DNA from 2 places in the Salinivibrio sp. MA440 genome. Region 2 is predicted to be linked to the other one. Evidence: predicted binding sites of a transcription regulator. Region 2 holds the regulator's gene; the other holds the start of a gene.
What was found. Region 2 encodes MetJ, which represses methionine synthesis genes. Its sites were predicted from a motif close to TTAGACNTNTANANGTCTAA; they were not measured.

Region 1: the regulator MetJ is predicted to act here: its motif matches at 10,018-10,037, upstream of metK (methionine adenosyltransferase).

The regions. Positions count from the first base shown of each region.
Region 1 is NZ_MUFI01000035.1:3,007-19,005, forward strand. It holds gene hemW (radical SAM family heme chaperone HemW) at 1-898, opposite strand, end outside; gene rdgB (RdgB/HAM1 family non-canonical purine NTP pyrophosphatase) at 902-1,498, opposite strand; gene BZG80_RS11310 (DUF4426 domain-containing protein) at 1,527-1,967, opposite strand; gene BZG80_RS11315 (YggT family protein) at 2,142-2,720, opposite strand; gene proC (pyrroline-5-carboxylate reductase) at 2,737-3,555, opposite strand; gene BZG80_RS15790 (YggS family pyridoxal phosphate-dependent enzyme) at 3,598-4,299, opposite strand; gene BZG80_RS11325 (type IV pilus twitching motility protein PilT) at 4,323-5,360, shown strand; gene ruvX (Holliday junction resolvase RuvX) at 5,305-5,751, opposite strand; gene BZG80_RS11335 (YqgE/AlgH family protein) at 5,748-6,314, opposite strand; gene gshB (glutathione synthase) at 6,403-7,347, opposite strand; gene rsmE (16S rRNA (uracil(1498)-N(3))-methyltransferase) at 7,365-8,096, opposite strand; gene BZG80_RS11350 (SprT family zinc-dependent metalloprotease) at 8,216-8,719, opposite strand; gene metK (methionine adenosyltransferase) at 8,792-9,946, opposite strand; gene BZG80_RS11360 (LysR family transcriptional regulator) at 10,125-11,045, opposite strand; gene BZG80_RS11365 (ligand-gated channel protein) at 11,214-13,169, shown strand; gene epd (erythrose-4-phosphate dehydrogenase) at 13,366-14,373, shown strand; gene BZG80_RS11375 (phosphoglycerate kinase) at 14,442-15,608, shown strand; gene fbaA (class II fructose-bisphosphate aldolase) at 15,763-15,999, shown strand, end outside.
Region 2 is NZ_MUFI01000012.1:49,560-65,558, reverse strand. It holds gene metF (methylenetetrahydrofolate reductase) at 1-424, opposite strand, end outside; gene BZG80_RS05850 (bifunctional aspartate kinase/homoserine dehydrogenase II) at 706-3,147, opposite strand; gene metB (cystathionine gamma-synthase) at 3,223-4,383, opposite strand; gene metJ (met regulon transcriptional regulator MetJ) at 4,570-4,887, shown strand; gene BZG80_RS05835 (malic enzyme-like NAD(P)-binding protein) at 4,971-6,215, opposite strand; gene rpmE (50S ribosomal protein L31) at 6,471-6,686, opposite strand; gene priA (primosomal protein N') at 6,907-9,105, shown strand; gene cytR (DNA-binding transcriptional regulator CytR) at 9,257-10,285, shown strand; gene BZG80_RS05815 (SPOR domain-containing protein) at 10,357-10,914, shown strand; gene hslV (ATP-dependent protease subunit HslV) at 11,021-11,557, shown strand; gene hslU (HslU--HslV peptidase ATPase subunit) at 11,560-12,891, shown strand; gene BZG80_RS05800 (1,4-dihydroxy-2-naphthoate polyprenyltransferase) at 13,055-13,960, shown strand; gene rraA (ribonuclease E activity regulator RraA) at 14,080-14,601, shown strand; gene zapB (cell division protein ZapB) at 14,652-14,894, opposite strand; gene glpX (class II fructose-bisphosphatase) at 15,183-15,999, shown strand, end outside.

The sequences.
Region 1 (15,999 bases), on a different contig from region 2:
AGGCTTTGTCTGGATCGAGGTAGCCACGTGGGTGTTTCACTTTGACGGTACGAAGTAAACGAGGTTGGTCATGCTCTAACAAGGTCAGTTTGCCATGTGCGCCGCAGCCAATTCCTAAATAATCCCCAAAACGCCAGTAGTTGAGGTTATGTGCACATTGGTGGCCTGGCAGGCTATAGGCGGAGGTCTCGTACTGCACATATCCCGCATCGGTCAGTCGTTGATGGCCTTGATCAAAGATGTCCCACAAGGTGTCTTCTTCTGGCAGAGTGGGCGGCTTAGAGTAAAACTGAGTATTAGGCTCGATAGTCAGTTGATACCAAGAAATATGCGGCGGCTTCAGTGCAATGGCTTGCTCCAAATCGCTGAGTGCTTCTTGTTCGGATTGATCGGGCAAACCATGCATCAGATCGAGATTAAAACTCGTCAGTCTCGCTTGGTGGGCAAGGTGAGCTGCCCGTTCTGCCTCTCCGGGGCCATGAATACGGCCTAGCCGGGTAAGCTTATCGGCAGAAAAGCTTTGTACGCCAATGGATATACGAGTCACGCCCGCTTGGCGATAGCCAATAAATTTATCCGCCTCGACGGTGCCCGGGTTGGCCTCCATGGTGACTTCCATATTGTTACTCGGGGTCAGTCGCGTATTGATCCCGGCGAGCAAACGCTCAATCTGAGCGGGCGACATCAGGCTGGGTGTGCCGCCACCGATAAAAATAGAGTGCAGTGGACGCGTGACTATTGAGGGATAAGCGGCCAGGTCGGTGTCGAGATCGTCGAGCAACGCATCGATATAATCGTCTTCTGGGATCGCGCCTTTTTGCGTGTGTGAGTTAAAGTCACAATACGGGCATTTTTGTACACACCACGGGATGTGTACATACAAACTTAATGGGATCATGGGTTATTGCGACGCTTTTAAGGCTTGAAATAGGGCGTTGAGGGCTTGACCGCGATGTGAGCGTTGTTTTTTCTCTGACGCAGGCATTTCGGCAGCGGTGCATTGCTGATCATGGGGCAAAAATACTGGATCGTAGCCAAAGCCGTTGTCACCTTGTGGTGCATGGGCAATTTGACCTTCCCAAACGCCATGACAGACCAATGGCGTCGGATCATTCGCGTGGCGCATGTACACCAATACGCAATGAAAACGTGCTTGGCGTGCATGGGTATCAGTATCATGCATTGCGTCGAGTAGCTTGGCGACATTATCGGCATCATTGGCGTCATCGCCAGCATAGCGAGCTGAATAGACGCCAGGTGCGCCTTTTAGCGCATCTACCTCAAGGCCTGAATCATCGGCGATGGCTGGAAGCCCGGTCAGTTTCGCCGCGTGGCGGGCTTTAATGATGGCATTTTCAATAAAAGTGGTCCCTGTTTCGTCAGCTTCTGTCACCGCAAAATCACTTTGCGGCAGAACCTCAAAACCAAATTCGCCGAGTAGCCCGGCCATTTCTTTTACTTTGCCTGCATTGCCGGTTGCCAGCACAACTTTATTCATGTCGGTTACCTATGTGTTTGTCACCCTGTTAAGGGGTATCGACGTAAAACGTGTAATTGTAGTCGAAGGAGGCACTGCGATTGCCCGCTGCGTTGAGATCAATCTGGAATTGATAGGTTTCCTCATCATCAGCGGCAAAGGTCGCAATGTAATAAATCGCGTCGCCTTCGCGGATCTCGGTAAAATCTAGCTCTCGACTGTTACCCACCAAGTTTTTGACTTGGCCTTGGACCTTGGCGGCAATCGCCGGTTTTCCAAGCTGCATGGTGTCGAGAACCGCGATATTAACCAACCCGCGATAGCCGCTGCGGGTAATATCATATTGCTTGGCGATGTCAGGGGTTAAAAACGTCGTTGATAAGGTGTTGTAGTGCACCTCTAATTCGCCGATTTCTTTAAACTGGCCCGCCCAAGCTGGAGTAATAAGCAAACTCAATACCATGCTGAGCGCTGCTATTATCTGACGCATAATCATTCCTTGTAATAAAGTAAGGTATCAATACATACGGGTGCCTGAGTACGATCCGCCGTACTGCTGAGGTACCCGTTAGCTTGAATTACTTGTGTGAGCGAATTCAATACGCCCTTGTGGGCTATTGACTTACAGCACCTACCAAACAGGCTTTCCTATATTGCTAGCCAATTAGCGGCTTGTTAGATAAGCTCTCAATGGATCTAGCCAATCAAGCCCTACCATATCGCCAATTAACATATTGATAAATTGCAGACCGATAAAGATCACCAAAATACTGAGATCCAGTCCACCGATAGGAGGGAGGATGCGACGCACTGGGGCGCAAACCGGTTCGGTTAATTGATGGAATACTTGCTCTACAGGGTTATTGCCTTGGCTTACCCAGCTGAGAATGGCACGTAGGATCAGCACCCAAAACAGCAGTTTACCGGCTGCTTTGATCAGCGCAATGGCAGGAAAGACGAACAGTCCTGAGTTGACTGTTAGTGCACCGCCTGTGATGATATCCAGTGCCACAAATTTAGCGACCATCAGCAGATAAGCAAAGAGTACGGTCGCGAGATCTAATCCACCGAGCGCGGGAACCATCCGGCGCAGTGGACCCACAACAGGCTGGGTCGCCTTCACCACAAATTGAGAGAACGGGTTATAAAAATCGGCCCGAGACCATTGTAGCCATATACGGAGTAACACCACCATGATGTAAAGATCAAACGCGGTGTTGATCAGAAAGGTCATTGCATTCATATCGTCGCCTTAGTGATTAAAATTCTTGTTCCATTTGCTCAGCACGGCTCACCGCCGCCTGCATGGCCTGTGCGACTATGTCGCTAATATTGTGCTGCTCGAATACTTGCAACGCTTCTGCGGTGGTTCCTCCTTTTGAAGTCACCTGCTCGCGTAGTTCTCCAAGCGTGGTGTCTGGGTTCGCGGCCACCATTTCTGCCGCTCCCAGTGCGGCTTGTTGTACCAACGCCCTTGCTTGCTGGTCAGTAAAACCTTGGCGAATGGCTTCTTGCTGCATGGCTTCCATAAAGCGGAAAAAATAGGCCGGCGCACTGCCTGCAGCCGCAATCACACCATTGATACTCGCCTCATTATCGACCCAGCAGACTTCACCCACCGCTTTCATCAGCGCGGAGGCATAGTCTTGATCACCCGTCGTCACACCCGGTGATGCGTACAGGCCGCTCATGCCTTTACCCACCAGCGAAGGTGTATTCGGCATCACGCGCACCAGATTAAGTGACGTACCAGCCATTTGATTAAGACGGGCAACATTGATGCCAGCCGCTATTGAGATCACCATTTTCGACGACCAATCGACCGCTGGCAAGTCGCTTAATACTTTTGCCATTAATTGGGGTTTTACCGCTAAAACGATCACTTCCGCTTGTTGGCAAGCAAGAAGGTTGTTTGTGGTGGTTTGGATCCCGTATTGCGTTGTCAGCACATCGTTAGGATGCGCGCTGGGTGACGCGGCTGTAATGGCTGAGGCGGGATATCCTGCATCCACGAGTCCGGCAATGATGGATCGAGCCATGTTGCCAGCCCCAATAAAGGTGAGAGGGCGATGTTCCATGTATTCGGTTCCTGTTGTTCTGATCATTCTGTGTCGGTGTCGTTAGCGATAATCACGTGCACCAAAAACGGCGGTGCCGATTCTTACCATGGTACTGCCACATGCAATGGCAGCTGCCATATCACCGCTCATACCCATCGATAAGGTATCAATAGTCGGCGTGTGTGCGTGGAGCGAATCAAACGCGGTCGCTAAAGGCTCAAACGCGGCACATTGGCGCTGATAATCTGTTTCCGGTTGAGGGATCGACATGAATCCTCGCACGGTGAGGTTGGGTAAAGCCCGCATTGATTCAATCAAATTCATGGCTTCATCCAGTGTTATGCCTGATTTAGACGCCTCACCGCTGGTATTCACTTGTACTAAAACGTTGAGTGGCGGCAAATGCGCGGGACGTTGCTCACTCAGACGTTTAGCAATTTTTAACCGATCGACTGAGTGGACCCAATCAAAGTGGCTGGCGATCAAGCGCGTTTTGTTCGACTGAATTGGACCAATAAAGTGCCACTCAATCTTTGTGTTTGGGGCATGTGTGGCAAAGTGCTCCACTTTTTCAACGCCTTCCTGCACGTAGTTTTCGCCAAATGCGGTTTGACCTGCGGCCACGGCCTCTGCGATCGCCTCGACGGGTTTTGTTTTACTCACCGCAAGCAACTGCACCGAATGATCGGGTCGGCCGCATTTTTGGGTGGCGAGGTCTATTTGTTCCCTGACCTGTTCAATATTCTGCTTAATATTACACATACCTGATTCTACGAGGAAAATGAATGGAAATTACTGAGCTATTGGCCTTTAGTGTAAAGCATCGTGCGTCAGATCTACATCTTTCTGCGGGCGTGCCGCCTATGGTGCGGGTAGATGGCGATGTGCGCAAGCTCAGTCTACCTGCGCTCAATCATCAAGCGGTCGAGCAATTGATTATCGCTGTGATGAATCCCGAACAACGCCAAACGTTTGTAACCGAATGGGAGGTGGATTTTTCGTTTGAGCTGGCCTCGGTTGGCCGGTTTCGGGTGAACGCTTTTCATCAGCAACATGGGTGCGCGGCGGTGTTTCGGGTTATCCCAGAGGCGCTGCCAACCTTAGAAGTGTTAAACGCGCCTTCTGTCTTAACAGAGCTCGCGTCGCTCACTCAGGGGCTGGTACTCGTGACTGGGCCGACGGGATCGGGCAAATCAACGACGTTGGCAGCGATGGTTGATCATATTAATCGTCATCAACAAAAGCATATTCTTACTATTGAAGATCCGATCGAGTTCATTCACTCGCCGCAACAAAGCTTAGTGAATCAGCGGGAAGTGAATCGTGATACGCAATCCTTTCAGCAGGCGCTGCGTTCGGCCTTACGGGAGGATCCAGATGTGATTCTGGTCGGCGAGCTACGAGACTTAGAGACGATAAGCTTAGCATTGACGGCCGCAGAAACTGGCCATTTAGTCTTTGCCACGTTACATACCGCGAGTGCGGCGAAAAGCGTTGACCGGATTATCGATGTGTTTCCAGGGAGTGATAAGCCCTTGGTTCGCTCTATGTTGTCTGCCTCTTTGCAGGCGGTAGTATCGCAGCAGCTCGTCAAAAACACTCAGGGCCGACGGGTCGCTGCGTATGAAATTATGAAAGCCACCCCTGCGATTGCTAACCTTATCCGTGAAGACAAGGTGGCGCAGATGACCTCCATGATGCAAACAGGCGTCGCCCAGGGGATGCAAACTATGGAGCAGGCGATAACACGGCTGACCGACCAAGGGGTTATTCCGAGGCGTGAAACGGCTCAGCATATTGGCGCTCAAACCAGCTTTCAATAATCACAACGGCTGACTGGGCGTCAACAGCTCCCTTACCTAAGGCTTTGTAGCCGCCTTGTTCAAAAAGTGCTGCGCGGGCTTCGCGTGTTGATAGGCGCTCATCATGTAACGAGACCGGAAAACCAAAGCGCCCATGTAAGCGATTGGCAAATTTTTTCGCTCTGGGTGTAATGGTATCGAGAGGTTCACCTTGTAAATCTAATGGCAGCCCAACCACTAAATAATCAGGTTGCCATTCTTTTAATAGGGCATCAATGTCATCCCAGTTAGGAATACCATCGCGCGCTTTCAAAGCGCATAAAGGGCGAGCGGTGCCGGTTAACGACTGACCGATGGCAACGCCAATGCTTTTTACCCCGTAATCAAAACCCATCACGGTTTGTGCGTTCATGCGTGTCCTACTTGTGAAGAAAGGTTGGCGGCGTCAATGCCGAGTTGGTCGAGCGCTTTTTGCCAACGTTGGTGAACAGGGGTATCAAAAATTACGCTGGGATCGGCCTCCAGTGTGAGCCAACTATTTTCGGCTAACTCTTGTTCAAGCTGTCCGGCCTCCCAGCCTGCATAACCCAAGGCCACCAAAAATTGCTCTGGCTGTTGCTCGGTCCCGAGAATCGATAAGATATCTTTTGAGGTGGTCACGGCTAATTGATCCGATACGGGCACACTGGTGCCATACGAACAATTGGCCGGATGCAGCACAAATCCTCGATCTTCAGACACCGGCCCGCCAAATAAAACGGATTGGGTCAGACTTTCGGTTGTTTTGGAAAGCGGCACGTCGCGCTCTACCTCTATTTGGTCCAGCATTTTACCCACGGACAAGTTAATAGGGTGATTGATCATTAACCCCATGGCACCGTCATGATTATGCTCACACACGTAGATAACACCCTGTTGAAAACGGCTATCGGCCATGCTCGGCATTGCGATTAAAAAATGATTTTTCAGATCCATATCGCCGTCTCCTGTTCGTACGCTTACGTTGAGTATGCGCAAAAAATGTGTATTTAGACAATCATAGAGGCGCAATGCGCCTCATTTTTTATTGGCAGCGTTGGGCGATCGCTTCCATCAGGATGTCGCCTACGGAAATATCATACGCGGCGTCAATTTCACGAATACAGGTCGGACTGGTGACATTGATTTCTGTGAGCTTATCGCCGATCACATCGAGTCCAACGAAGATCAGCCCTTTTTCTTTCAATGTTGGTGCGATTGCACGTGCAATTGCCCAATCCGTCTCCGATAAAGGACGTGCTTCACCACGGCCACCGGCGGCGAGATTACCGCGCGTTTCACCTTTTGCTGGAATACGGGCCAGACAGTAGGGCACCGGTTCGCCGTCAACAATTAAGATGCGCTTATCACCATTGCTGATGTCAGGGACGAAGGTTTGTGCCATGCAAAAACGTTGGCCATGCTCAGTAAGGGTCTCAATGATCACACCAATATTCGGATCACCTTGTTTAACCCGGAAAATAGAGGCGCCCCCCATGCCATCGAGCGGCTTCAAAATAACATCACCGTGCTGGGCTTGGAATGCACGAATCTCGTCGGCACGTCGTGTCACCAAGGTGGTGGGTGTGTGTTCAGGGAACCAAGCGGTATAGAGTTTCTCGTTACAGTCACGGAGGCTTTGCGGTTTGTTCACAATTAAAACACCGGCTTCTTCTGCGCGCTCTAGCATGTAGGTCGCATAGATATACTCGGTATCAAAGGGGGGATCTTTTCGCATCAAGATCGCATCAAACGCGCGCAGCGGTAGGGTTTGTGTTTGGTGCACTTGATACCAATTGTTAGGATCATCCATGACACTCACTGTTTGGGTGCGAGCACTCGGTTCACCCTGCAGCATCGACATATCATTCATCGAAATAGTATGTATTTCCCAGCCGCGTTGTTGTGCCGCCAACATCATGGCAAACGTGGAGTCTTTTTTTACACTGATGGCCTCAATGGGATCCATCACTACACCTATTTTCATCATGTCTCTCCTGTTTGCCGTTAACCCAGGTCGCCAAAACGGACTTGTAGCGCGGTAATGGCTGTCAGCGCTGCCGTTTCTGTGCGTAAGACCCGAGGGCCCAATAAAATTTCTTCAAAACCACGATCACGTGTCATCGCTATTTCTTCTTCTGACAATCCGCCTTCTGGCCCAATCAGCAAACGTAGCTTAGAAGGGGCTTGAGGAAGTGTATTGAGGGAATACGGTGCGCGAGGATGAAGGTTGAGTTTCAGTCCATCAAATGCCTGTTGGCACCAAGTGTCTAGGTTGATCACGGGATTCACGGTGGGGACGATATTGCGCCCACTTTGTTCGCAGGCGCCAATGGCTATTTTTTGCCATTGTTGGCGTTTTTTCTCCAGTCGATCAGCATTGATCTTGACCCCACATCGCGCCGATAAAAGTGGCGTAATGGTATTTACCCCTAACTCAACCGATTTTTGTACGGTAAATTCCATTTTCTCACCACGAGAAATAACCTGTCCCAGTTCAAAATCTAGTGGCGATTCAACACCGACCTCTTCGCGGGCTGAGATGGTTGCGGTGACGTGTTTCTTACTGATTTGTGTCAAGGTCGCTGGAAATTGCGCCCCAGAACCATCAAAAAGCAGAATTGGTTGCTCTGCTTGCATTCTTAATACGCGGCCTAGATGATTTGCCGCTTCATCGCTTAAGGTCACCGTACCTTGAGATGGTAAAGGCGCCGGGTGATAAATTCGAGGAATTCGCATGGTGTTCGCTTTCCATTATCAATCAGCCTCCAGTGTAACATGGCTACCGGTGGCAATAGGTGATGTGTTAATCGGGAACGTGTCAATAATATGGGGACGGTGAACGGAAAAGCAAATAGCTAATGTTTTTCGCTGACCGGCGTCAGTATCTGTTGGCACTGTTTGCACCGATAGGTTGCCTGGCCGCGCAGAACTTTATGATGACGGCGTATCGTTAAGGCCACTGGCCCACAACGGCATTGGTACGAGAAGGTTTTCCCTTGCACCGCTGTGATATCAAGCTGGTGGGTCGTGTTTGCTGGAACATGAAACAAGTTAGTCATTAGGTCGCGCCATTCCGGACCATGAGGTTTGACACGCCCATGCAGCGCGAACGTGACTAAATGACAGACTTCATGCGGGATCACCTCATGAAAAAAAGCGTCGGCGTGTTGCTGGAGCAATACCGGATTAAACCGTAATCGCCATTCTGTCGGATGCGCGGTGCCTGCGGCGCGCCCTCGTAACGTAAAGCCAATTGTTGGATAAACCAGTTGGCGATCTAGTTGCCGATTGGCACGATCAATACAGGCGTGAACCTGGTCGGTGACCGATTGTATCAAGGTGTTAGACAGAGAAGGCATAGGTGTCGACTCACACTGCGATCAAAAAAGGGAAGCGAACGCTTCCCTTTGTAAAAAGCGAATCAGGCCAGATTAACCAAGCTTGGCAAATTCACGCAATAGGTCTGCTTTGTCGGTTTTCTCCCATGGGAAAATTTCACGACCAAAATGGCCATACGCAGCAGTTTGCTTATAAATAGGTTGCAGTAAGTCGAGCATTTCTTGTAGGCCATACGGACGTAGATCGAAGTGCTCACGAACAGCTTTAATAATCACCTCTGGCGCCACTTTTTCAGTGCCAAAGGTTTCGACCATGATAGACGTTGGCTCGGCCACACCAATGGCGTACGACAATTGAATCTCACAGCGGTCAGCAAGGCCAGCTGCGACGATGTTTTTCGCTACATAACGTGCGGCGTAGGCGGCAGAACGATCCACTTTTGATGGATCTTTGCCTGAGAATGCCCCGCCACCGTGACGGGCTGCGCCACCGTAGGTATCCACGATAATTTTACGGCCGGTTAAACCACAGTCTCCCATCGGGCCACCAATCACAAAGCGACCCGTTGGATTAATAAAGAATTTAGTCTCTTTGGTGAGCCATTCTGCAGGCAGAACCGGTTTGATAATTTCTTCCATGACCGCTTCGCGGAGATCGTCGGTTGAAATGCTGTCGCAATGCTGTGTTGACAGCACCACGGCGTCAATGCCCGCAATCTTGCCGTTGTCGTAGGCGAAAGTGACCTGGCTTTTTGCATCAGGACGTAGCCAATCTAAGGTGCCATCTTTACGCACTTGCGCTTGGCGCTCAACCAAACGGTGTGAGTAAGTAATAGGGGCTGGCATCAGTACATTGGTTTCATTGGTGGCAAAACCAAACATAATCCCTTGATCGCCGGCACCTTGATCTTTGGGATCAGCGCGGTCAACGCCTTGGTTTATATCAGGCGATTGCTTGCCAATGGTGTTCAATACTGCACAAGAATTGGCATCAAAACCCATATCGGAATGGACGTAACCAATATCGCGTACCGTTTGGCGAGTGAGCTCTTCAATATCAACCCAGGCTGAGGTCGTCACTTCCCCGCCTACCATGACCATTCCGGTCTTCACATAGGTTTCGCAGGCAACGCGCGCTTTGGGATCTTGCTCAAGAATGGCATCCAAGACCGCATCAGAAATCTGATCGGCGATTTTATCAGGATGGCCTTCAGAGACGGACTCTGAGGTAAACAGGTGCTTAGCCATGTGACACTCTCATTGGTTATCAAGAATACCGACGATACGTAGCGAGTTGTCTCGCCGATCATCTCAGATGTTTTAACTTCTAGACGTCTATTTTATTCGCAAATACGATAAACGCAAGTCAGTTAATGCATCAGGGGGCCTCTCTAGGTATAGCAAAGGCGAGCCGTATCGTATTGTTCTAGGTGACGGCTTGAGGCGAACTTGCGGGTTGCCAGTCGGTTGGAGCCGCTTCTTGCAGCCAATGTTTGAGTGACTCGACACGCAGAGGAAGGCGGCCAGCACTGCAATAAAGATGTAATGGAACCGGCGCTGAGTGCCATTGCGCTAAACACCGTATAATTTTATCAGGGTGGTGTTTCTGATAGCCAGCTGCACTCCAAGTCGGCAGAAGCCCGACACCTTGTCCATTTGCAATCGCATCTAACTGGATCGCTATCATGTCGCAATTGAAACGGCTAGGCATGGCGCTTAAATGATAGGTGTTATCGTGATTATGGAGCGTCAACCCTTGCCGCCGAAGGGCAAAAACATCCAGCCATGGATGGCCGTCCAAAGCGCTTGGATGCATAAAAGGGCCGTGTTGTGCCACGTAGTGTGGTGCAGCATAAATACCATATTGCCAAGTGCCTAGCTTATGAGCTCGACAGTTCATCGGCAGTATCATATCGCCCGCCCAAATAATCAGATCCGCAGACTGGATACGCGCTGGGCTGACGTCACTCGTTAATGTAATGGAAACCTTGGGGTGTTGCGCTAAAAAGGCATTTATCGATGGCCCTGCCCATCCACGCATCATGCCTGGGTGGCAAATCACGTCAATTGGCCCTTGAAGGTGATTATTTAACCCTTGGATCGCTTCTTCACTTTCCTCGACCAAATCGAGCATTTGTTGGCAGTAACGGGAGAATATCTCGCCTGCTTTGGTTAACACTAGCCGGTTTCCTTGCCGTTGTGTCAGTGACTGCCCCATATCTGTCTCGAGCTGCGCTAAACGACGACTGAGAGTTGATTTGGGCTGTCCCAGTGCTTTCGCGGCCGCCGTTAGGCTTTGATGTTGGCATAAAGCAACAAATGCACGAATAGAGGAGAAGTCCTGCATAATCGTCCTTTTTGATTCCGTTGAAAGTCCACACCTGTCGTTTGGTGACTATGACGTCGTTCTATCACTGGAACGAAGTGTTCCTGTTTTGCCACTAGTTGCCTTGACTTAGATGTGAATAATTATCAGTTAATAAACGATAATCATTATCACAGAATGGAGTTGATTATGTCCAGTTGTCTTCGTCCCTGCGTAGTTGGGATGGTATTAGCCGGTATCCCCTTAAGTGCCATTCATGCGGCTGAAGCGGTCGATCAAAATACTGAAACCATGGTCATCACGGCCTCAGGATTTGAGCAAGCCACAGCAAAGGCGCCAGCAAGTATCAGTGTGATTAGCCGTGACCAACTAGAAGGTCGTTATTATCGAGATGTCACGGATGCCTTAAAACGCATTCCTGGCGTGGTCGTGACAGGCGGTGGCGATACCACGGATATAAGCATTCGCGGTATGGGGTCAAAATATACCCTGATGCTGGTGGATGGAAAGCGTACCACCAGTCGTGAAACACGCCCAAATAGCGACGGACCCGGCATTGAGCAAGGTTGGCTGCCGCCTTTGCAAGCGATTGAGCGTATTGAGGTGATTCGCGGGCCGATGTCGACATTGTATGGCTCTGATGCCATTGGTGGGGTGATTAACATTATTACGCGTCGTAACCAGCAAGAGTGGCACGGTAATGTGCAGCTGAGTACGTTATTACAAGAAAAACGCGCATCAGGCGATGAACAAAGTGCCAACTTTTACCTTTCTGGCGCCCTAAGCGATAAGCTGGGTATGAAGGTATCGGGCCAAACGGTTCAACGTCAAGAAGACGACATTACTTTCGGTTACGAGGATAAATCTTTACGCAGCCTATCAACCTCGTTGACCTATGATGCCAGCGATTTTCAACAATGGACCCTGGACTTAGGCGCGAGCTCGCAAGAGCGCAATGGCCAAATGGGTAAAACCGTGCCGACCGAGGGTTGTCGAGGCGGTTGTGAAAACAGCAATAATGAATATCGGCGACAATCGGTAGCGCTCGGCCATGAAGGGCATTGGACGTGGGGCTGGTCAGACTCACACCTACAGCACGAGCAAAGCCGCAATAAAAGTCGTGAGATGACGATTAACAACACCGAGTTTAAAACCCGTCTGATCCGTGATTTTGACACACACACTTTGACGGTTGGCGGCTCGGTGACCCATGCCGAACTGGAAGACTTTTCCTCTAATCAAGCATCGAGCCAAACTGAAATTGACAATACTCAGGCCGCCTTGTTTGTGGAGGATGAATGGCGAGTGATTGACCCATTTAGCGTGACGCTAGGCCTACGTGTTGATCATGATGAAAACTATGATTATCACGCCAGTCCACGCCTGTATGGTGTTTATCAGCTCACCGATAGCTGGATAGTGAAGGGTGGGGTCGCGACCGGATTCCGTTCACCACAACTGCGAGAAATTGCGCCGAATTGGGCGCAAGTGAGTCGTGGCGGTAATATCTATGGTAACGCCGACCTGGAACCTGAAACGTCTGTGAACTCAGAAGTGAGTATTAACTATCAAGGCGACACCGGAGTCAGTGGCTCGTTAACAGTATTCCATAATGACTTTAAAGATAAGATCACCCGTGTGACCTGCCCGGCTTCCGTGTGTACCGACGGTCCCAATCGGTTTGGCTCAGATCCAACTTATCGAATCAATGTTGATGAAGCCGTTACCCAAGGCATAGAGGCCAATGTATCTGCTCCCGTGACTGACACCATTGATATCAGCGCCAGTTATACCTACACCGATTCGGAGCAGAAGACCGGTGCGTATAAAGGTCAACCTCTGAATCAAATTCCTCAGCAGCTCGCGTATGGCGAAGTAAACTGGCAAGCCACCGAGCGGTTGAGCCCTTGGGTCAGCGCGACCTACCGTGGCGAAGAAATGGATCCTGTTGAAGGTCCATCCTCTCGAAGCAATATAGAGCCGAGCTACACCTTGGTGGACGCTGGGATGAACTATCAGCTCAGCGACGCCATTGAGCTTCAAGGTGCGGTTTATAATCTATTAGACAAAGAACGTGATTATGAGGATTACGGCTATATCAGTGATGAGCGCCGATATTGGTTAGGCATGAATATCAGCTTCTAAGTCACAATAAAGGATGGTCTTGCTGCATCGATTGCAGCCGCCATCACACTGCCACGCCCGTCTCGGACTTTCACCGGACGGGCGTTTTTTTTACTACGCTTTGTTCTCAACTCGCGTGAGAAGACTCACACAATACGTGCGTCTTTTACGTGCTTGAGATACACTGTGTACCATCGTCAAACAAGCACCGATGGACATGGCACTCAGAGTCGCAATTAATGGATTTGGCCGCATAGGGCGCAGCGTATTGCGTGCCCTGTACGAGAGCGGTAAGCACGATCGCATTCAAGTGGTGGCGATTAATGAACTCGCCGAGCCGGAAGCGATGGCGCATCTGCTCCAGTATGACTCGAGCCACGGTCGATTCGGTTGGCCTGTTTCTTACAATCAAGAACATTTGTTTGTCGCCACCGACAGCATTCGCCTTCTTCACTTACCGGAATTACAACTGTTACCTTGGCGTGATCTTGATGTCGATATTGTCTTAGACTGTACGGGTAAATTTGGTACCCGTGAAGACGGCGAAGCACACATTGCCGCTGGCGCTAAAAAAGTCTTGTTTTCACACCCTGCGAGCCAAGATGTCGACCGAACCGTGATATATGGCGTCAATCACGAGGCATTGACGACAGACGATCGTATTGTCTCCAATGGCTCTTGTACCACAAACTGCATTGTGCCGGTGATTAAAGCGCTGGATGAGCACTTTGGTATTGAGTCTGGCACCATCACCACCATTCACTCTTCAATGAATGATCAGCAGGTGATCGATGCCTACCATTCCGATCTTCGTCGCACACGCACGGCTAGCCAGTCTATCATTCCTGTCGATACCAAATTACATGTTGGGATCGGTAGGATTTTTCCGAAATTTTCTGACAAGTTCGAAGCGATTTCTGTGCGTGTGCCGACGATAAACGTGACAGCTATGGATTTAAGTGTCACTGTACGTACTAAAGTGAAAGTTAATGACGTAAATCAAGCTCTGCAAACCGCATCTCGATGTACATTAGACGGTATACTGGATTATACCGAAGCGCCCTTGGTGTCGATAGACTTCAACCACGACTCACACAGTGCCATTGTCGATGGGTCGCAAACGCGGGTGAGTAATCATCAGCTGATAAAAACGTTGGTTTGGTGCGACAACGAGTGGGGCTTTGCCAACCGAATGTTGGATACCACCTTGGCGATGGCGCAATGAGCGCGTTAACGCAAGGGGGTCGCCCTGATTAAGTCAGTTTCAATTTGCAACCTTATAGAGAGGACCCTATGTCTGTAATTAAGATGACCGACTTAGATCTTGCCGGAAAGCGTGTCTTTATCCGTGCGGATCTGAACGTGCCGGTAAAAGACGGTAAAGTTACCTCTGACGCACGTATTTTGGCGTCATTGCCTACCATCAAACACTGCTTAGAAGCCGGTGCGAAAGTGATGGTGACCTCTCACTTGGGGCGTCCTGAAGAAGGACAACCTGAAGACCAATACTCACTGCAACCTGTCGTGAACTATCTTGACGACGCGCTAGACTGCAACGTTAGCCTGGCTAAAGATTACTTAGACGGTCTTGAACTGAACGCCGGTGAGCTCGTCGTGCTAGAAAACGTTCGCTTTAATAAAGGCGAGAAGAAGAACGACGAAGCACTGTCTAAAAAGTACGCCGCACTGTGCGATATTTTTGTGATGGACGCCTTTGGTACTGCGCACCGCGCGCAAGCATCAACCCATGGTGTGGGCACGCATGCACCGATCGCATGTGCCGGACCATTACTGGCGAACGAACTAGACGCGCTTGGTAAAGCAATGGATAACCCTGCTCGCCCAATGGTGGCGATTGTGGGTGGATCAAAAGTGTCGACCAAACTGACCGTTTTGAAATCACTGTCTACCGTTGCAGACCAACTGGTTGTCGGTGGTGGTATTGCCAACACCTTTATTGCAGCGGACGGCCACAATGTGGGCAAATCGCTTTATGAAGCAGATTTGGTGGATACGGCGAAATCTTTGATGGAAGAGTGCCATATCCCTGTTGCGACCGACGTTGCGTGTGCCAAAGCGTTTGATGAAAATGCAGAGGCTGAAATCAAGCGTGTTGAAGACGTGCAAGACGATGACATGATCTTCGACTTAGGGCCAGAATCTACCCAAGCACTGGCTGACATCTTGAAAAATGCCAAAACCATTCTTTGGAATGGCCCAGTGGGTGTTTTCGAGTTTAAGAACTTCGAAGCAGGCACTGCAGGGATTTCAAAAGCAATCGCTGAGTCTGAAGGCTTCTCGGTTGCAGGCGGTGGTGATACCTTGGCTGCAATTGATAAATTTGGCATTAAAGCCGATGTGTCTTACATCTCAACCGGCGGCGGCGCCTTCCTTGAGTTTGTTGAAGGCAAACCACTTCCAGCGGTAGAAATGCTGGAAGCGCGTGCGAAAGACGCATAAATCCGACGATAAAACGGGAGTGATGTCTCCCGTTTTTGCTTTCGTTTGACTACAATAGGCCGAGTCGTAAACGATTGCACCGTATTGATAAGGGTGCCGATGCGCATCTTTACTCAGTTCAGCAAAGACAACCCGATTTAATAGGACAAGAGCCATGTCTAAAGTTTTTGATTTTGTAAAACCTGGCGTTATCTCTGGCGATGATGTTCAGAAAGTATTTGAAGTTGCTAAAGAGAACAAGTTCGCGTTGCCAGCGGTTAACGTTGTAAACACTGACTCTATCAATGCTGTAATGGAAGCTGCGGCGAAAGTAAAAGCGCCAGTGGTTATTCAATTCTCTAACGGTGGTGCAGGCTTCTTCCCAGGCAAAGGCCTGAAGCTAGACGGTCAA
Region 2 (15,999 bases):
CTTCTTTGAGCAACCGCACCAAGTCCGCCGCATACATAGTCGGCTTTTTCTCCGGCGACGGTAAGTCTCCGCGCAAAGCCACAATGTCACGAATACCATTTTGCCAGTAGTCACGGGCAATATGGCGCAGCTCATCTTCAGTGGCATCGATACAGGTTAGATGGGGCGCCGCCGCGACCCCCGTTTGATCATGAATACTTTTCACGATGTCATGGGTGCGATCACGCTCACCAGAATTGGCGCCATAAGTCACTGACATAAACTTAGGTTTAAGCCCTTTGAGGCGGTGCACGGAATTCCAGAGGGTTTCTTCCATACTGGGCGTGCTGGGCGGAAAAAACTCAAATGAGACGTTAATATCACCGTCTAAGTCGGCAATATTCTGATTAAGTGCATCAATGTGGCCTGCGTGCGTATAGCTCATACCCTCTCCCTGCAACCGGTTTTATTCGCGATGATGTGCGTTTTTGGTTTATACGTTTAGACGTCCATATGTCTAAAGGTTGTCGTTATCTGGGTGAAATGTCAACGATCTCAGCCATGAAAAGAACTCATAGTATTATGAAGATAGTCAACATGCAGGAAGCCACCGAGAGCAGCAGCCAAAAGCGCGTCATATAACGTGATCTTCAGATAAAAAAAAGCTGTCTTATGTGGAGTAAGACAGCTTTCACGTTTGCGAAGATCACGTTTACTAAAAGGACATTAGTGAAGACGCCCAATTAAGCGATTCAGATCAGATTGTATCGCCCCAGCGGTGACATCACGCCCCGCTCCCGGTCCGCGGATCACTAATGGATTTTCACGATACCATTGGCTTTCAATCGCAAACACATTATCACAGGGCAGTAGATGCGCCAGCGGATGCTCACTCGGTAAGGTTTCTAAGCTCACCTGCGCATTACCATTGGCTTCTAGACGCGCCACATAGCGCAACACGGCGCGATCTCGCTGCGCTTTTTCCAATCGCTCCTGTAAACACGCATCCATTTGATGGGCGTTATCGAGAAACGCATCTAACGACAAAGATTGCAGCGCTGGCGGTATCAGTGACTCAACATTGACCTGCTCGGGCTCCAATGACAGGCCCGCCTCCCTTGCGAGAATCACTAATTTACGCACCACGTCGGCACCCGACAGATCGTCACGCGGATCAGGTTCAGTTAGCCCTTGCTGCCATGCCTGTTCAAGTAAAGCACTGAACGGGACCTCGCCGGTGAATTGCAAAAAAAGCCAGGATAACGTGCCGGAAAAGATCCCTGAGAGTGCGAGGATATGATCACCGCTTTCACGTAAGTCTTGAACCGCATAGTTAATCGGCAGCCCAGCGCCTACCGTGGCGTTATATAACCAATGGCGCCCCGTTTTCGCAAACGCATGTTGAATCGCATGGTATTGTTCGGCCGGTGCCGCGCCGGCTTCTTTGTTGGCGGAGATTAAATGAAAACCATGCTCGGCGAGACGCGGATAGAGAGCTGCCAGTGAGGTATTGGCAGTGACATCCAAAATCACCACATCATCATAAGGATGATTCAATAAGCGTGTTAACCATTCATCATCAAAGTATGGCGTGCCATTGTCATCAAAGTCATCCCTGATCTGCATTGGATCGATGCCAGCAAAATCTAACCATTGATTACGACTATCTACCACAGAAATCAGCGACACCTCCTTGCCATGACGCTTTTCGAGGTGCGATTTTTGCTCGGCAAACAAGCTGAGCCAACGCGCGCCAATGTTTCCTTTTCCTACCAACACCAAGCCAATGCGACGTTGGGCTTGGAACAGCGCATCATGCAAGCTGGCCACAAGGGCAGGCGTATGCACTTGACGCAAAATCGCCACCATGCTCAGTCCAGATGCAGATTCACTGATAAACTCTACAGGCTGTGACTTCAGCTGCTGATAAAAACCATGACAGTGCACGGGATTATTGACCACGCCGGCTCCGACGGCAGCAACCATGTTAAACCCTTCGCGCAGCTTCAACTCCGCGGATGGCCCGGCATCCTGGATCTGGGCCATGACCGAGGCCACGACCTCCGCCGTAAAGGCCAGCAAGATACGATACTGATCATCTTGATAATCCGTCGCCAGTGGTTGCACTTTCAGCTGAGAGAGGATGCGGCTCAACTCTTGTTTAATTGCCTGAAAATCTTGCCCGCGGGCGACATCAAACTGCAATAGGCACACATCATCCAAAGATGTAATGATTTTTGCCCCGCGTCCGGTAGCCAGTACACGCTCTATATGGGTCGAGCCACTATCGGGGGCCTGGGTACAACGTAAGGTCAGATCGGTCGCACTTTGCGCCACTGGCTGTAAAGTACGGCTATGAAGCACGGGCGCCGCCAAGCGTGCCAATTCGCCTGCTTCATCCAATCGGATTAAGGGTAACAAGCAAGCATTCTCGACGTGGCGTGGATCCGCACTGTATACACCGGCAACATCACTCCATATAGTCACGCGGCGGACCCCCGCTAACGCACCGAGTACCGTGGCCGAATAATCTGACCCATTACGCCCCAAAAGCACGGTTTCCCCAGCTTGATTTTGCGCCATAAATCCCGTAATCACGACGTGAGATTGCGTGTGCTGAGAAAGTTGCTGCCGTAATAGTGGCCATGATGCGCCGCGATCGACCTCGGGTTGAGCCGCACGTTCCGCGCGTAAACAGTGGCGCGAGTCCAACATCACCGCCTGACGACACTGCTGATTAAGCAGCGCGGCTAATAAACGCGCCGACCAAACCTCTCCGAACCCTTGCACATCGGCTTGTACGCTGTCGCTCAGCGCTGTCTCCCCGAGCGACGCGATCGTCGCGATGTCAGCAGATAAGGCATCAACCAACTGTTGTTTGTGATCACCGTTGATCAGATTTTCAATCAAGTCTTGCTGAAAGGCACGGACGCCTTGCAAGGTCTCATGCGCCAACCGGCCATCTTTGCCCAGTTGAGCGAGCCAAGCAATGAGCTGATTGGTCGTTTTCCCCGCCGCAGAGACCACAATTAAGTCGTGCGCCTTTGCATGCCCCGTCAGCACATCGACCACACGGCGATAACAATCTGGGCTCGCTAAACTGCTGCCACCAAATTTATGCAATTGGCGTTGTGATTCGGGGGCGGTGTCCATCGGTTGCGCGTGCATGGCGAGGTCTCTCTTGGTCTCAATAAATATCAATAAAGCGGCGTGCTATGACAGCAACACCTATAGCAATCGGTTTTACTGGTTAGCTAAATGGGCGAAGGCATGCGCCAAATCGGCCACTAAGTCTTCTGCGTCTTCTAGTCCAATAGAAAAACGCAGCAACGTTGGGGTAATGCCAGCCTCGGCTTGCGCGTCATCACTCATCGCACGATGGGTCATTGATCCTGGATGCGTGACCAGACTTTCTACCCCGCCCAGCGACTCGGCAAGCGCAAATAAGGATAAGCCTTCAATAAAACGTGCGATCCCAGCGGAGTCCGTGTCCAGCTCGAGGCTGAGCATACTACCAAATCCAAACTGCTGACGGGCGGCAATGTCATGGCCTGGATGTGTCGCCAAACCGGGATAATAGAGTTGCCGCACCGCAGGGACTGTTTGCAAATAGGCTAATACCGCTTGCGTATTTTGTTGATGTTGTTTAACCCGAGCGCCCAAAGTACGCAACCCTCGCAATGTCATATAACTGTCAAAGGCGTTGCCTGTTGCGCCCAAGCAGTTGCCCCACCACGCTAATGTTGCAGCCAATTCAGGCGTCTTCGCCACTACAGCGCCACCGACAATATCAGAGTGACCATTAATAAATTTAGTAGTGGAATGCACGATGATGTCCGCACCCAGTGAAAACGGCTGTTGGAGTGCTGGCGATAAAAAGGTGTTATCGACCACCACCCATGCCCCCACTTGGTGGGCCTGTTGGCAGATTTTAGCAATATCGACCACACGCAATAGCGGATTAGAGGGTGTTTCAACTAACACCAGTTTCGGCTGTTTTACCAGCGCAGCGGTTAACGCCTGGTGATCAGATTGATCGACAAAACTGACCTGCCAAATCCCTTGCTTGGCGCGTGACTCTAACAAGCGATAGGTACCACCATAACAGTCGTGCGGTGCAACAATATGATCCCCTGCATCCAGTAAAGACAACACCAAGTTAATGGCTGCCATCCCACAGTTGGTCACCACGGCACCGGCTCCGCCCTCCAGTTCCGTTAACGCTTGCTCTAACTGAGCTCGAGTTGGATTGCCCCCACGGGCATAATCATAAGTGGGAACGTCGCCAAAAGCAGGAAAACGATAGTTGGTTGATAAATACAAAGGCGGCACAACCGCATGATGTTGCGTGTCAGTGCCAATTCCTGTTCGAACGGCAATGGTGTCGGTTTTTTTACCTGTCATGGTTCATCCTTGCTCTTGTTGCGCTGGCACGGTTTACGTGATCCAGTCGTCATCATACTACTTTACCTCTGCGCTTTTGGGACGTCAACACTTCTAGACGTCTAAACACCTTTGCATGTGGCGGTTAATATAGCTAAAATCTCCGCAGCATCATTCTGGGTATTCCATAATCAAGATAGGTGAGACATGGCGCAGTGGAACGGCGATTACATTAATCCGTATGCCGAACATGGTAAAAAGAAAGAGCAGGTAAAGAAGATCACCGTCTCTATCCCACTTAAAGTATTAAAAATTCTTACTGATGAGCGCACTCGCCGTCAGGTTCATAACCTGCGTCATGCGACCAACAGTGAGCTATTGTGTGAGGCATTTTTACATGCCTATACCGGGCAGCCTCTGCCAACCGATGACGACATCCGTAAGGATAAACCCGATAGCATTCCTGCCGAGGCACGTCGGATCATGGAAGAGTTGGGTATTGAGTTTGACGACAGTGAATACTAAACAAAAAAACCGCCATCGGCGGTTTTTTTATGGTAAGACACTGTTTTCTAATTACAACATGTTTTCTTTACAGCATGTTTTCTTTACAACATATAGTTGTCTGGCATCTCAATACGGGCTACGCCGGTTTCGACGGCCGCAAGCGCCACGGCACGTGCTACCTTGGGCAGTAAACGGGCATCCATCGGCTTGGGAATGATGTAATCCGGGCCAAAACTGAGTGAAGACAAGCCCGCGGCATCTAAGACCGATTGTGGTACAGGCTCTTTCGCCAAACCACGAATCGCTTCAACGGCGGCCAACTTCATCGCATCATTAATCTCACTGGCACGCACATCTAATGCTCCCCGGAAAATAAACGGGAAACACAAGACGTTATTCACCTGATTCGGGTAATCCGAACGCCCCGTTCCAATGATCAGATCATCCCGGACTTGGTGCGCAACCTCTGGGTTAATTTCAGGATCTGGGTTTGAGCAGGCAAACACGACAGGCTTATCCGCCATCAGTTTTAATGCCTCAGGCGAGAGCAAATCCGGGCCTGATACGCCAACAAAGAGATCCGCACCTTCAATCACATCTTCGAGGGTACGCTTATCCGTGTTATTGGCAAACAGCTGCTTATACTTGTTAATGTCTTCACGACGGGTGTGAATCACCCCTTTGCGATCCAGCATGTAAATCTTTTCGCGCTGGGCGCCACATTTAATCAATAGCTCCATACAGGCCACCGCAGCGGCACCCGCACCGAGACACACGATGGTGGCTTCACCAATATCTTTGCCTTGCAACTCGAGCGCGTTAAGCATCCCCGCAGCAGTGACAATCGCGGTACCATGTTGATCATCATGGAAGACAGGCACTTCACAGCGTTCAATCAGCTGCTTTTCGATCTCAAAACAATCTGGGGCTTTGATATCTTCAAGGTTGATACCGCCAAAGGTGTCAGCAATATTGGCTACGGTATCAACAAACTCATCGATGGTGCGGTGTTTAACTTCAATGTCGATCGAGTCCAAGCCGGCAAAACGCTTGAACAATAACGCTTTGCCTTCCATGACAGGCTTTGACGCCATCGGCCCTAAATTCCCTAACCCCAAAATCGCGGTGCCGTTTGAGATCACCGCAACCATATTGCCTTTACCGGTATAGCGATATACGGCATCCGCATCTTGGGCTATTTCACGCACAGGTTCAGCAACGCCTGGGCTGTAGGCGAGAGCAAGATCCGCCGCTGAATCAGCAGGCTTACTGAGTTCGACAGAGATTTTTCCGGGTGTAGGGTATGCATGATAATCCAGCGCTTGCTGGCGTTTATCGTCCGACATGTCGTTTTCCTAGTTATTATCGTGAAGGGGTAACCAATACCGGCAGGGAAGGATGACCGATATTAGCCAGACACTCTACAAACCACACAGGAAAGGTTTGTATAAGGGTAAAGATGGTAACGCAGCGGGGAAACGTCCACCAGTACTAACGCCGTATTCGCGATGATGCTCGGACCTGTTGTCCGAATACTAGGACGATGCGATCAAAAAAAGGGACGCTGATGCGTCCCTTCTCTATATTCGGTCAATAGCTGCTTATTTTTTGCTGCTAAGGGCACCGAAACGTTTCTTAAAGCGATCAACACGGCCACCAGCATCAAGGATACGCTGCTTACCGGTGTAGAATGGGTGACATTTGTCACACACGTCTAGGTTGATGTTTTTACCTAGGGTTGTGCTGAACGCAAATTCGTTACCGCAAGAGCATTTTGCTGTGACGGCTTTGTACTCTGGATGGATACCAGCTTTCATAGGGATAACCTCATTTTAAAGGCCGTGTCGCTCTCCCGATCCTAAGCCGGGCACCACACGTCGTTAACAAATATTTTCTAAGGCGCGCAATTCTAATCAAGCCCCCTCGGTTTCGCAACTTTTTTGTGCAATCACCACGCCGCGTCACCGTACAACAAGGCTTTGCCAACCGAAGGCGAACCGTTACACTGAGCCCCCTTCTGGTCAATAAGATGTTGTGATGGAACAGTTTGCTCAGGTGGCCCTACCGGTCCCGTTAGCGAAAACTTTTGATTACCGAATCGGTGAGAATCAACACCCCATCATCGGTGGGCGGGTAAAAGTGCCCTTTGGCCGCCAGCACAAGGTTGGCATTGTCACCGGCTTATCCGCAACCGCCAGTGTGGACGCGAGCCAACTCAAGGTGCTCGATGCCGTATTGGATACCCAACCGGTTTGGACGCCCGGCGTCTATCATTTACTCCACTGGGCAAGCCGCTTTTATCATCATCCGCTAGGGGATGCGATGGGCGCTGTGATGCCAACCCTGCTTCGAAAAGGACGCCCTGCGGCATTACAACAGCAAAAATGGTGGCAAATTACCGAGTCAGGACAAAACCAACCCCTCTCGGGCCTGAGCCGTGCCCCTAAACAAGCTCGGGTGTTGCAGTTGCTCACACACGGCCCTGCCACCCATGCCGACTTGATCGAACAAGACATCGGCGCACCGGTGCTAAAAACCGTGGCCGAAAAAGGTTGGATAGCCCCCTACACACCACCGCTAAACGCTCAAGCCTGGCAACCGCATTTTGCCGTCACCGAAGACAAACCGGCACTCAACCATGAACAGGCGATGGCGGTTGCCACCATCAATGCCAATGACGGCTTTGCTTGTGCTTTACTCGAGGGGATCACCGGTTCAGGGAAGACAGAGGTCTACCTAAACGTGCTCGAACCTGTGCTTGCTCGCGGTGAACAAGCCTTAATTTTGGTACCAGAAATCGGCCTCACCCCACAAACCATTCGCCGGTTTGAGCGCCGCTTTCATGTCCCGGTAACCGTGATGCATTCAGGCTTAAATGATAACGATCGACTAAAAGCCTGGTTAGCCGCGCGCGAGAATCAAGCAGCAATCGTCATTGGTACACGGTCTGCCCTGTTCACGCCGATGGCTAATTTAGGCATCATCATTATTGACGAAGAGCATGACCCCTCGTATAAACAGCAAGATAGCTTTCGTTATCATGCCCGAGACTTAGCGGTTATGCGTGGTCATGAAGAAAAAGTGCCGGTGATACTCGGTTCTGCCACCCCTTCTTTGGAAAGCTTGCATAACGCAAAAACCGGTAAATATCAGTACCTCAAGCTGACTCAGCGTCCAGGTAATGCGGTGACCGCACGTCAGGGAATACTCGATATTAAGGGCCATTACCTCGACGCTGGATTATCCGCGCCGTTGATCGCCGAAATGCGCCAGCACCTACAACAAGGCAATCAGGTCATGTTGTTTTTAAATCGCCGTGGCTATGCGCCCGCCATGATGTGCCACGAGTGTGGCTGGCTCGCGAATTGTCAACGTTGTGATGCTTACTACACCCTTCACCAGCAACAGCAAGAATTGCGTTGTCATCATTGTGGCCACCAAAAACCCGTTCCGCACCAGTGTCACGATTGTGGCTCCACCCAGTTAATCAGTGTCGGCGTGGGCACCGAGCAGCTTGAAGGCCAGTTGGGCGGGCTCTTTCCTGAGTATAAAACCGTGCGTATTGATCGCGACAATACCCGCCGTAAGGGCAGCTTGGAAACCTACCTTAATGGCATAGAAAAGGGCGAATATCAGATCCTACTGGGCACACAAATGCTCGCTAAGGGCCATCATTTTCCCAATGTCACCCTAGTGGCGTTAGTTGATGTCGACGGTGCCTTGTTTAGTAATGACTTTCGCGCGCCTGAACGGTTGGCGCAACTGATGGTGCAAGTCGCCGGCCGCGCCGGTCGCGCCAGCAAGCCAGGGACGGTGCTATTACAAACGCACCATCCCGAGCATAGCCTGATCCAATCGCTGGTGCACAAAGGCTATCAAGCCTTTGCGGAGTCGGCGCTCACTGAACGCCGCCAAGCTTGGCTTCCGCCCTATACGTTCTTAAGTTTATTTCGCGCCGAAGGCCATGAAGAAAACAGTGTGCAGCAGTTTTTACAACAAGTACGTCAAACGCTCGCTGCCTCCCCCATTCAACACGATGAAAGCCATATCATGGGCCCTATGCCCGCAGCGATGGCCAAACGCGCGGGCCGTTATCGCTGGCAATTATTAATCCAAGCCCCAAGTCGAAAAGTGATGCAGCAGTGGCTAATGGTGGCTCTTCCTGCAGTCCATCAATTACCCCTTTCGCGCAAAGTACGTTGGTCTTTAGATGTCGAGCCGCAAGACCTTTCTTAATACTCCCTTGCCGTAAGTCGACACAAGTCACACTTTCATTGCAATAAGTGTTAGCTTGTCCGTATTTAAATTGGACAAGCATAGGTAAAATAGGGCCGCAATTGGCTAAGAAAACAGGTCAGATGAGCTAATAACTGTTTGATCTCACAATATAGATAACAAGAGGACTGTCATTATGGCGACAATGAAGGACGTTGCCCACATTGCCGGTGTATCCACAGCAACGGTATCGCGCGCGCTGATGAACCCAGAGAAGGTGTCAGCCAGCACGCGTAAAAAAGTTGAACATGCTGTGGTTGAAGCTGGTTATTCCCCTAATTCACTTGCGCGTAACTTGCGTCGCAATGAATCAAAAACCATCGTCGCTATTGTACCGGACATTTGTGATCCCTACTTTAGTGAGATTATTCGCGGCATTGAAGAAGCCGCCATGGAACATGGCTACCTAGTTCTACTGGGTGACAGTGCCCAGCAACACCACCGTGAAAATTCATTCGTCAATCTGGTGTTTACTAAACAAGCGGATGGCATGCTGCTGCTTGGCTCCGACGTCCCTTTTGATGTCAGCAAGCCTGAGCAAAAAAACTTACCGCCACTGGTCATGGCCTGTGAATATGCGCCCGATCTGGAATTACCGACGGTTCATATCGATAACCTTACCGCTGCCTTTGAAGCGGTTAATTATCTCACCCAAGTCGGCCATACTCGGATTGCTAACATTACCGGCGTACCGGAGACAGCATTAACGCAGTTCCGCTCACAAGGGTATCAGCAAGCGTTACATCGAGCGGGGATCACCATCAATCCAGCGTATAGCGTCGTCGGTGACTTTAGTTTTGCCTCCGGAGCGCGTGCCATCACCAACTTGCTCTCACTGCCTGAGCCACCCACTGCGGTATTCTGTCACTGCGATGTCATGGCCGTCGGCGCGATGCAACAAGCGAAACGTTTAGGCATGCGGGTCCCGCAAGATATCTCCATTGTTGGTTTTGATGATATCCAATTCGCCGAGTATTGCGATCCACCACTCACGACCGTTTCGCAGCCTCGCTATGACATTGGCCGCCAAGCCATGTTGATGCTGCTAAACACGTTACAAGGACGAGAAGTGACCCCCGGCTCCCGCCTTTTGGACGCCAAGCTGGTGATCCGTGAGAGTGTCGCCCCTCCGTCTCGGTAGTAAGACTAGTCAGCACGGGCTCAAGCCAGTAATATGAGCCCTTTACTGGCTTCTTAATTTGATTATTTGCTGTGGCAACTCGTGATTACGTTAAACGTGGCAAAGCGCCGCGTAAAAAAAATACTCGCCGCCAACCGACCAAGACGCGGGCTGGATTCCCATTTAAATGGGCGCTGCTTGCTGTCGTCTTAGTGGGTGCGTTTGCTTATGGCCTGTATTGGTTGAGCAAAACCGATGCACCGACACCCCCTTCTCCCCCCGTGTCTCACACGCAACCGGCCACGCAAAGCCAGGTAGAAAGTCTACCGAAAAAGCCCAAAGAAAAATGGAGCTACATCGAAGAGCTGGAAGGCAAGGAAGTAGAAGTGAAAGCAAAAGCGCTGCCACAATCGACCCGTCCTTACCTCATGCAATGCGGTGCTTACCGCAGCCAAGGGCAGGCTAATGAACGTAAAGCGATCATTGCGTTTCAAGGGCTAGAAAGCCAAATCAAGGTAAGCCCTGGTGAGAAAGGCACTTGGTATCGTGTGGTGCTTGGCCCTTACCCGCGCAAGCGCCAAGCAGAGAAAGATCGCAATATGCTGCGTCGCGCCGGTGTCGAACCTTGTGCTATTTGGTATTGGGAATAGCGAACGGGGAAAGTATTGCGCTCTCCCCTTGAAAAGTCAGCGTCAAAACCCAACCATCTAGATTAATCACCCATCTGGTGCACCAGACACAAACAAAGAGGTTCCCGTGACTACAATCGTCTCCGTCCGTCGCGAAGGTAAAGTGGTTATTGCTGGCGATGGTCAAGTATCGCTCGGCAATACCGTCATGAAAGGTAATGCACGAAAAGTTCGTCGCTTGTATAACGGCCAAGTGCTCGCTGGTTTTGCTGGCGGTACCGCAGATGCCTTTACCTTATTTGAGCGCTTTGAGCGTAAGCTTGAGCTCCACCAAGGGCACCTAACCAAAGCAGCCGTTGAGCTTGCCAAAGAATGGCGAACCGATCGCGCGCTGCGTCGCCTTGAAGCCCTACTGGCTGTCGCGGATGAAACCGCTTCCTTAATCATTACCGGTAATGGTGATGTGGTTGAGCCCGAGCGCGATCTGATTGCTATTGGCTCAGGCGGTAACTATGCGCAAGCCGCCGCCGTTGCCATGTTAGAAAACACCGAGTTAGACGCCCGCGAGATTGCAGAGAAAGCGCTAACCATCGCCGGTGATATATGTGTGTTTACAAACCAACAACACACGGTTGAAGAACTCGAGAGTAATAAACAGGATTAGTGATGTCTGAAATGACTCCACGCGAAATCGTGCACGAACTTGACCGCCATATTATTGGTCAAGACAATGCCAAACGTGCGGTGGCGATCGCACTGCGAAACCGCTGGCGCCGTATGCAACTGCCAGAAGACTTGCGTGCGGAAGTGACCCCGAAAAACATCTTGATGATTGGCCCCACCGGTGTCGGTAAAACCGAAATTGCACGTCGTCTTGCGCGATTAGCTAATGCGCCTTTTATCAAGGTAGAAGCGACCAAATTCACCGAAGTCGGCTATGTGGGTAAAGAAGTCGAGACCATTATTCGTGATCTCGCGGATGTGGCGATGAATCTGACCCAGCAGCAGGCGATGGAAAAAGTCAAATTCCGCGCCGAAGAACAAGCGGAAGATCGTATCCTCGACATCTTACTGCCTCCAGCGCGTGATGCATGGGGCCAAAACGAAGCGACCCAAGAAGATTCGTCAACACGCCAAAGCTTCCGTAAAAAATTACGCGAAGGTAAACTTGACGACAAAGAAGTGGAAGTCGATGTTGCGGCGCCGCAAATGGGCGTAGAAATCATGTCACCACCGGGCATGGAAGAAATGACCAATCAGCTGCAAGGGATGTTCCAAAACCTTGCCGGCAACAGCACTAAAAAGCGTAAGATGAAAATCAAAGACGCAATGAAGGCGCTGACCGAAGAAGAAGCGGCTAAGCTGGTCAATCAAGAAGAAATCAAAGAGCAAGCCATCCACATGGTGGAAAACAATGGCATCGTGTTCGTGGATGAAATCGATAAGATTTGTAAGTCGGGTAACACCAGTGGTGGCGATGTATCACGTGAAGGGGTACAGCGTGATCTCTTACCGTTAGTTGAAGGCAGTACGGTCTCAACCAAGCATGGCATGATCAAAACCGATCATATCCTGTTTATTGCCTCTGGTGCATTTCAGGTCTCACGTCCGTCAGATTTGATCCCGGAACTACAAGGCCGTCTCCCGATCCGCGTCGAGCTAGAAGCATTGTCAACCAATGACTTCAAACGGATTCTTACCGAGCCGAACGCCTCACTGACCCAGCAATACTCGGCACTACTCAAAACCGAGGAGATTGACTTGAGCTTTGAGCCAAGCGGTATTGATGAGCTGGCTTCCGCGGCGTGGCGAGTCAATGAGAAAACCGAAAACATCGGTGCGCGTCGTCTGCATACCTTGATGGAGCGACTGATGGAAGATGTCTCATACGAAGCCAGTGAACGCGCCGGTCAACAGGTTGTGGTTGACGCAGAATACGTCCGTAGCCACCTCGAAGAGCTGGTAGATGACGAAGACTTAAGTCGGTTTATCCTGTAGTCACGACACGTCAACTATCGAACTTAGGGCAGCAAACGCTGCCCTTTTTTGCATCAAAACTTGAGCTGGCGCAATAGGAAGCCGGATTTCGGTCGCGAACTCGTTACTCCTTGTGCTGCTTGCGTAATAATAGTGACATCGTTTTTTCGTCTCGAGGATCGCTATGCTGCACCCTACGCTCGCTATTTGGCTTGATGCTGCGCGACCCAAAACGCTGCCTTTGGCCGTGACATCCATTTTATCAGGGAGTGCGGTCGCCGCAGCGCAAGGCAACCTCTCTTGGTCTATCAGTGTCATGGCGCTGATCACCGCTTTATTCTTACAAATCCTCTCTAATCTTGCTAATGACTACGGGGATGCGATAAAAGGCACGGACAACATGACCCGTTTAGGTCCGATGCGTGCCATCCAATCGGGCAAAGTGAGCCTCGCCACCATGCGCCGCGCTCTGGCCTTCAATATTGCCCTCACCGTGTTAAGTGGCGGCGGACTGATCGCGATTGCCTGTCAGCAGCCCACCGATATTATTAGCTTTTTATTGCTCGGCCTGATGGCCATCGTCGCTTCGATCACCTATACCGTCGGCAATAAACCTTACGGCTATCGAGGCCTAGGTGATTTATCGGTGCTGATGTTTTTTGGTTGGTTAGGCGTCGCCGGGACCTACTATTTGCAAGTTGGACAGATTGACTCGCTAGTGATCTTGCCTGCGACAGCATGCGGATTGCTGGCTGTCGGCGTGCTCAACATCAACAACTTACGAGACATTGATAATGATCGTGCTTGTGGCAAACACACCCTGGTCGTGCGCTTGGGTCCCGAGCGAGGCCGCCAGTACCATGTCATCCTACTTGCCGGTGCGATTGTTTGTTACTCATTATTTGCCGCGTTGACCTTACAAGCTTGGCTGGGATGGTTGTTCTTGGCGAGTGTGCCCTTATTGGTTCGCCACGGACGCGAAGTGTATCAAACAGCGAATGCGAACGCGCTTCGGCCAATGATGGGCAACATGGTGCGCTGCGCCTTAGTGACTAATGGGCTATTTATGACTGGGATGCTGTTAGTCTAATAAAGACACAGATTAGCCGCTTTGTCATTGCAAACCCTTTTTGCCCCGTTATACTTGGACTTGCCATGTTGGCAGCGCAAGCTTGTCAGCCTTTTTCTGCCTCAACAAGAAGTTAGACTATGGAATACAATACCTCGGAACTATGCGACATGTACCCCGACCAAGTGGATGTCGTGGAGCCAATGTTTAGCTCTTATGGGGGCCGCAGCTCGTTTGGTGGCCAAATTACCACGGTAAAATGCTTCGAAGATACAGGCTTAATTCGCGAGATGGCCGAGCAAGACGGCGAGCAGCGGATTATGTTGATCGATGGCGGTGGCTCGTTACGTCGCGCATTAATTGATGGCGAGATTGCACAGCTCGCGGCAGATAACGACTGGGCTGGCATGATTGTCTATGGCTGCGTGCGCGACGTGGATACTATCGATGAAATCGACATAGGTATCCAGGCCTTGGCCTCTATCCCTGTGGGCGCTGATGAACAAGGCACCGGTGAAACCGACATCCCCGTGAACTTTGGCGGCGTCACCTTTTTGCCGGATGACCATGTCTATGCGGACACCACTGGCGTCATCTTATCGCCGGATCCGCTCAGCATCACCGAAGTCGACGAAGAAGACGATGATCTCGACGAGGATTAGTGGCGTCAGTTGACCGATAAAAAACAGAGCCCATCGGCTCTGTTTTTGGTTTATTCAACGCTCTCGATCTTACCGAGTAAGCTGCGGATACGATTCTGCCAAGCTTCTTGCTCTTCTTTTAACTTGGCGTTTTCTTGCGCTAATTGCTCACGGCTTTCTTTTTCAGCCACTGCATCTTGCTCCAGCGACCCGTTCTTTTCTTTGAGCTCTTCGATTTCCATTTGTAGCAGCGAAATCGTATCCACCGCCATTTGTACTTTAGCTTCGAGTTGTTCTAATACTTCCAATGACATCAAGGCCACCTTATTTCTGACGATTGATCCCGTTACTGCTTATCCGGCAGTAACCCGTGCAACAGGTGTGCACCCCGACTTTATTGTACTCAGGTGGTGTCAGACTGCCACTATTCTCACTACCTATGCATGGACAAGTGCGCAAAAATGCAGCGACTTCGCCAACTATCGCACGGCGAAGATAAAAATCACCGCCGCACTCGTCACGCAAACGTTTTCTATTTCTGGTAAACTGCGCGCAAATTAGGCTAACGCCTGTCTTAATGTGGCTGACATTCCGGAGTACTCATGAAACGTGATCTCGCATTGGCTTTTTCTCGCGTCACCGAAGGCGCCGCTCTCGCGGGTTATAAGTGGTTGGGAAGAGGGGACAAAAACGCAGCCGATGGCGCAGCGGTTGAGGTAATGCGTACCTTGCTAAATCTGACCGAGATTGACGGTGAAGTCGTCATCGGTGAAGGGGAAATCGACGATGCCCCCATGCTATATATTGGCGAGCAAGTCGGCTTGGGCGGTGAAGCGGTTGATATTGCCGTTGATCCGATTGAAGGCACACGCATGACAGCAATGGGTCAGGCCAATGCCTTGGCAGTGCTGGCCGCTGGAGAAAAGGGTAGCTTTTTAAAAGCGCCAGATATGTACATGGAAAAATTAGTGGTGGGGCCTGGCGCCAAAGGTATGATTGACCTCAATAAGCCCCTGCTTGAAAATCTCAAGAATGTCGCCATTGCGCTCGGAAAAACCCTCGACACCCTCGTCGTCGCCACCTTAGCAAAACCTCGTCATGATGCCATTATTGCCAGTATGCAAGCGCAAGGGATCCGAGTATTCGCCTTTCCAGATGGTGATGTAGCTGCTTCTATTCTAACCTGCATGCCAGAAAGTGAAGTGGATGTTATGGTTGGGATCGGCGGTGCGCCAGAGGGGGTCGTCTCTGCGGCCGTGATCCGTGCACTAGGCGGGGACATGCAAGGCCGTTTGCTCCCTCGACACGATGTGAAAGGTGACACCCCAGAGAATCGTATTTACGGAGAGCAAGAGCTGGCCCGGTGTCAACAAATGGGGATTCAAGCCCGCCAAGTCCTCACGCTGTCACAGATGGCCA